Linked DNA regions of Pedobacter sp. W3I1. The protein of the gene in region 1 interacts with the protein of each later gene in a pairwise test. Links are inferred from orthologs where the notes say so. Each region holds a gene or a part of one and is shown on either strand. Other genes may lie near its edges.

Region 1 (3,226 bases):
CTGTTTGTCCGGATGAAGCTTTACTTAATGCCCTAACCGGGCTTAAAGCAGGCGAGGTACTTTATAAAAGAGATGTCGTTATCGCATATATAGCAGATCAGCATGATTTAGAATCAGTTAAATCATTACGACCGGTTGAATATAAAGGTGATTTTATCCAGATTGTTTATCCAGAACATATTTTCGGAAATAATCCGGGTGAAATCAGAAAAGATTTTAAATTGTTAACCGAAGGACGTACCTCTGCAAAGATAAGTGGTACCAACCAATTGCTTGGTGATGATGTTTTTTTCGAAGAAGGTGCTCAAGCCGAATGTAGTGTGTTAAATAGTACTTACGGACCTATCTACATCGGTAAAGATGCTGAAGTTTGGGAAGGTAGTTTGATCAGAGGATCTTTTGCTCTTTGCGAGAATTCATCAATAAAAATGGGTGCTAAAATTTATTCGGGTACTACAATCGGCCCGAATAGCCGTGCTGGAGGAGAAATTAACAATTCGGTAATTTGGGGCAATTCGGCTAAAGGTCACGAAGGGTATTTGGGTAATTCGGTAATGGGTGAGTGGTGTAATATTGGAGCCGATACCAATAATTCGAATTTAAAAAACAATTACGCCGAAGTAAAACTTTACGATTACGAAAGTCAAAAAATGCGTAATACCAATCTGCAATTCTGTGGTTTAATTATGGCCGATCACTCCAAAAGCGGTATCAATACGATGTTTAATACTGGTAGTATAGTTGGTGTTGGAGCTAATGTTTTTGGTGCAGGCTTCCCACCCAATCATATACCCGATTTTAGCTGGGGAGGTGCCAGTGGCTTCGATACCTATAAATTGAATAAAATGTTCGAAACAACCGAAAAGGTATTTGCACGGAAAAATATAGCTTTTGATGAAGTAGAAAAGGATATTATTACTAAAGTATTTGAATTAACTGAATCGTATAGACGATTTTAATATAAAACCTGATCTGAAAAGATCAACCAAGCATTAAATAATACAAAATGAGAAAAAAGATTGTTGCCGGTAACTGGAAAATGAACTTAGATTATAACGAAGGTGTTTCGTTGTTCAGCGAAATCGTAAATATGGTTAAAGATGAGCGCAAAGGCGATCAGCTGGCTATTATTTGCTCACCGTTTATTCATTTAAACAGCTTGGCAAAATTGGGTGGTGACGATGTTAAAATTGGCGCTCAAAATATTAGTGATAAAGAAAGTGGTGCATATACAGGCGAAACTTCAGCTAAAATGGTGAAATCTGTTGGTGCAGAATACGTTATTTTGGGTCACTCAGAGCGCAGGCAATATTTCGCTGAAAGTGATGCTTTGTTAGCTGAAAAAACTAAAGTTGCTTTGGCAAATGGTTTAACGCCAATTTTCTGTATTGGCGAAACTTTAGACGAGCGTAACAACGGCAGTTATTATGAAGTGTTAAAAAAACAATTGGTAGAAGGTATTTTTAGTTTAACTGAAGAAGACTTTAAGAAATTGGTTATTGCTTACGAGCCAGTTTGGGCTATCGGTACAGGTTTAACCGCTTCTCCAGAGCAAGCGCAAGATATTCATGCTTTTATCCGCAGTGAAATTCAAGCTAACTATGGTTTTAATGTGGCTGATGATACAACCATTTTATATGGCGGTAGCTGTAATCCAGGCAACGCTGCAAGTTTATTTTCTCAAAACGATATTGATGGCGGTCTAATTGGTGGTGCATCATTAAAATCGCGCGATTTTACAGATATTATTAAAGCATTAAATAGCTAATGCAATACATAAAAGCAATATTTACATTCAAAAGTATCGAAGACTATCAACAGGATCTGCTTATCAGCGATCTTGCCGATTTAGGTTTCGATACTTTCGAAGATAGTGAGGGCGGTTTTACGGCTTTCGTAATCAAGGATAATTTTAATGAGCAGGAATTAAAAGAGCTCCTGGCGAATTATAGTGAAGAATTTGCAACAACGTATACTTTAGAAGATGTTGCCGACGAAAACTGGAATGCCGAATGGGAAAAGAATTTTAGTCCGCTAATTATTGATGATGTGTGTTATGTGAGGGCAACCTTTCATGAACCACAGCCATCATATCCTTATGAGATTGTAATCGATCCTAAAATGGCTTTTGGTACTGGTCACCACCAAACTACTACAATGATGATGCAGTATATTTTAGCTGCCGATTTAAAGGACAAAAACATCCTCGATATGGGCTGCGGCACAGGTATCCTGGCTATTCTGGCTGCAAAACTAGGCGCTAAAAGTTTAATGGCTATCGATTATGATGATATCTGTTACGAAAGTACCATAGAAAATGCTGCCCTTAACCAGGTAGATAATTTAAAGGCACTTTGCGGGAGTAAAGAGGTGATTCCTAACGAAGAATATGATGTTATTTTTGCCAATATTAATAGAAATATCCTTTTAGATCAGATTCACCGTTATGCTGAAGTATTGAAAGCTGGGGGTAAAATTTTCTTCAGTGGATTTTATTTAGATCCTGATTTAGGAATGATTACCGCTGAATGTGCTAAATATGGCATCAAATACGTTGATCATAAACAAAATGGCGATTGGGTTGCGACCCAGTTTGAGAAAAAATAAGGATTGAATTTTGAATGTGTGAATGATAGAATAATTGAAATGAGTGAGTTTATTGGCTTATAATCATTTATACCAAGTCTCATTTCCTAATTCATTAATTCCCCATTCAATCATTCTCTAATTCAATCACTCAATAATTAATTTACATGCGCATACATTTTATTGCGATTGGTGGAAGTGCAATGCACAACCTGGCTATCGCCTTACATAAAAAAGGTTATCAGATTTCAGGCTCTGATGATGTGATTTTTGAACCTGCAAAATCCCGTTTAGATAAATATGGCCTGTTGCCTGCTGAAATGGGCTGGGATGAAAATCGCATTTCAAACGATTTAGATGCTGTAATTTTAGGCATGCATGCCCGGATCGATAATCCTGAATTGTTGAAAGCTCAAGAATTAGGTGTTAAAATCTATTCTTATCCTGAATACATTTACGAGCAAAGTAAAAATAAATTACGCGTAGTGATTGGTGGTAGTCATGGTAAAACAACGATTACCAGCATGATTTTGCATGTGCTGAATTACTATAAACGCGATTTCGATTATCTGGTTGGTGCACAGCTGGCTGGTTTCGAAACCATGGTGAAAGTTACGGAAGAAGCACCGGTAATAATTAT
Region 2 (3,251 bases), 2.2 Mb from region 1 along the record:
GTTCAATGAGCTCCGTTTCGTTGGCTACTAAGCCATCTTCGAGTTTCCAGAAAGTTAATTTCTCATCGGTATTAAAGGCCAGGTAATAATCTTCGTAAACGGTATTGGGGGTATTGGGCACCGCAAATGCCGGGTGTGCACCAATGGAGAATAAAAGCTCGGCAGTACCTGTGTTTTTTACCTCGTAAGTTAAGTTCAGCTTTCTATCTATTAATCGATACCTCAGTTTCAGCTCAAAATAAAAAGGATATACCTTTAAGGTATCTTCGTTTTGGGTTAACGTAAAAACAGCTTCGGTTTCACTTATTTTTTCGAAATTAAAAACATGATCGCGGGCGAAACCATGACGGGGTAGCTCGTAGTTTTTACCCTGGTAAGTAAAACTGTTGTTTTTTAATGAGCCAACAATAGGAAATAAAACCGGACTGTGTTTTGCCCAATATTTAGGATTGGCATTCCATAAATATTCGAGCTTGGTTTCTTTACTAAATAAGCCTTGAAGTTCTGCGCCTTTAGCCGCCAAGCTAACTTTTATATAGTCGTTTTCGAGAGTTATCATTACCAGCTAAATTAGCAAAAAGATGTGCTTTAAAAACATCTTTTTTATTAATTTTGATCACTACATAAAGCTTATTAATGAAAAAGCTTTATGCTGTGTTTATTTTATTATCCGCGCATTTACTTCGCTCAAAAACAAAATTAGAAAACCTATGGCGATAGATTTAACAAAATTATCAAATGCAAAAGTAAAGGCCGCTATTACCGCTTTGCAAAAAGGTGATGAAAAAACATGGTTTCCTTTATTTGCTGCCGAGGTTGCCTTTTACGACGACGGGAACCAGATGAAATTTAATAATTTCTTTAAGAAAGCGCTGGGCCATGAGCGTTTTACCAGTATAGATAAAGTGGAGAACAACGGATTGGAAGTGTATGGCCATTTCCACTCGGACCAATGGGGCAATTTTAAAACCTATTTTAAATTTCAGCTGAATAAGGAAGGAAAAATAGCGAGGTTGGATATTGGACAAGCTTCTTATTAGTCCTGAGTCCTTATCAATCGATGATTAGACTCAAGACTATTGACTCAAGACTTTGGACTTATCCTTTCTCTTCCCAGATACAAGCGATATTAATAATGGTTTGTACAGCTTTTTCCATATCCTGTACGCTTACCCATTCTTGTTTACTATGAAAGGCATGTTCTCCGGCAAAAATATTGGGGCATGGTAAACCCATGTAAGAAAGTCGCGAGCCATCGGTTCCACCACGGATACTTTGTTGTTTGGCCACCACACCGGCTCTTTCAATGGCTTCAATACCATACTGCACAATTTTAGGATGCTGATCTAAAATCGGTTTCATGTTGCGGTATTGTGCTTTAATATGAAGCTTGTAGGTAGATTTTGGATACTTTTCCATTACCTTTTTTACGGTTTCTTCCAAAAATTGTCCATGTTCGGCTAGTTTCTCATCGGTAAAATCTCTGATGATAAACTGTGCTTCTGCCTCTTCTACCTGTCCGTTCATGCTTACCGGATGGATAAACCCTTCTTTTTGATGTGTTGATTCTGGAGTAAGTGTATCCTTTGGCAGCGAATCTAAAATTTCAGCAAGGATCTTAATGGCACTTTCCATTTTTCTTTTTGCAAAGCCCGGGTGTGTACTTACGCCATAAATTTTAAGGGTAGCACCATCCGCAGAAAAGGTTTCATCTTCAATAGAGCCTAATGTTTCCCCATCTATGGTATAACCAAAATCGGCACCTAATTTTTTTAAATCAGCTTTGTCTACACCACGGCCTATTTCTTCGTCAGGAGTAAAAAGAAGCTTTATGGTTCCGTGTTTTACCGCTGGGTTTTTCATTAAAAAGGTGGCCGCTTCCATAATTTCAGCTAAACCTGCTTTATTATCGGCACCCAATAAAGTTGTTCCACTTGCCGTGATAATATCGTTACCAATCTGGTGCTTCAGGTCTGTGTGTTCAGACAGTTTTATTACAATATTGTGATCATCAGGCAGAATTAAGTCTTGTCCTTGATAATTGTCATGAATAATCGGTTTAACATTTTCACCACTACAATCTGGTGAGGTATCCATGTGTGAACAGAAGAAAATTACGGGTAACTGCTTGTTTGTATTTGATGGGATTGTACCATACACATAGCCGTTATCGTCCATTTCGGCATCAGAAATGCCAATTTCTAACAATTCCTGAACCAATTCTTTGCCTAAGTTCTTTTGTTTCAGGGTTGATGGACAGGTAGGAGAATTTGGATCAGATTGGGTATCAATCTTCGTATATTTTATAAACCGCTGCTCGAGTGATTTGTTAAAGTTGGTGTATGTACTCATAATTCAAAGGTAAAAGTTATAGATATTCGATAAACATATTATTTTTGTAAAAAAACGATATGATTTTTAATTTGCTGAGAGCTACCTACATAACCCTTCTGCTTGTTTTTATAGGAAGTTTTTCTTTTGCCCAATCCAATTATTTTAAAATGTCGTACGGTTTTGGAGGAGGAATAAACAAATCTTATACTGATGTGTACAAGGGAAGTTTTGGTTACACAGCTTATGGCGTATTCGATTATCATATCACTCCATTTGTAACCCTGGGTTTAGAGGGGCAGTATGGCATGGTTCAGGGCGGAGATATAGAAACCGATCCGCATAACCGTCAGTTTGTAAACCAATATACCGCCATTACAGCCAATATAAAGCTAATGCTTGGTGAAGTGGTGAATTACGATAAAAGCGAGTTTTTATACAACATGAGGGGTTTGTACGTGGGCTTGGGCATTGGGGCTGTTAACAATAACATTACCGATATTGTAAGGTATAAACCAAGCTGGGCAGCATACGATCCTGGCTATGGGCCTTTTCCGGGTAAAGATAAAAGCTTGAACCTAATGGTACCCTTAAACTTCGGTTTTAATTATTACATTAATGATGGATACGGTTATATGCGGTATATCATCAATATCAATGCACAATCGAACTATACTTTTGGCGAGGGTTTGGATGGTTATAACGATTCGAGCGCCAAGTTCGAGAACTATTCGCCGGATGTTTACAACGTTTATACCATAGGCTTTAAATATATGTTTGGGACAATTAAATCTTATCGTAAAACACTTTAATAACATCATTTCATTTCTTAGATTTAAGCATGAGAAAATTCTTTGTGTTTTGTTTGCTCTCCATGAGGTTAAAAGCTACGGCACAAAAAACGCCTTTCGAATTAAGCG

Evidence for each region.
Region 2: the proteins of tpiA (region 1) and pepT interact in binary tests that used the Escherichia coli proteins (3 or more experiments, as listed by UniProt). The link is inferred for Pedobacter sp. W3I1 from one-to-one orthologs.

Annotation. Positions count from the first base shown.
Region 1 is NZ_JAUSXN010000001.1:2,775,729-2,778,954, forward strand. Bases 1-2,887 are described here. They hold tpiA (triose-phosphate isomerase), read left to right. Parts: upstream 1-1,006; coding sequence 1,007-1,768; downstream 1,769-2,887. Other genes in these bases: QF042_RS11595 (putative sugar nucleotidyl transferase), read left to right, coding at 1-959; prmA (50S ribosomal protein L11 methyltransferase), read left to right, coding at 1,768-2,607; murC (UDP-N-acetylmuramate--L-alanine ligase), read left to right, coding at 2,754-2,887. In the rest of the region: more of murC, read left to right, coding at 2,888-3,226. UniProt on the Escherichia coli protein: Involved in the gluconeogenesis. Catalyzes stereospecifically the conversion of dihydroxyacetone phosphate (DHAP) to D-glyceraldehyde-3-phosphate (G3P).
Region 2 is NZ_JAUSXN010000001.1:526,671-529,921, forward strand. The notes cover bases 226-3,137. They hold pepT (peptidase T), read right to left. Parts: upstream 2,353-3,137; coding sequence 1,099-2,352; downstream 226-1,098. Other genes in these bases: QF042_RS02280 (aldose 1-epimerase family protein), read right to left, coding at 226-559; QF042_RS02285 (hypothetical protein), read left to right, coding at 711-1,040; QF042_RS02295 (hypothetical protein), read left to right, coding at 2,412-3,137. In the rest of the region: more of QF042_RS02280, read right to left, coding at 1-225; more of QF042_RS02295, read left to right, coding at 3,138-3,143; QF042_RS02300 (M14 family metallopeptidase), read left to right, coding at 3,173-3,251. UniProt on the Escherichia coli protein: Cleaves the N-terminal amino acid of tripeptides.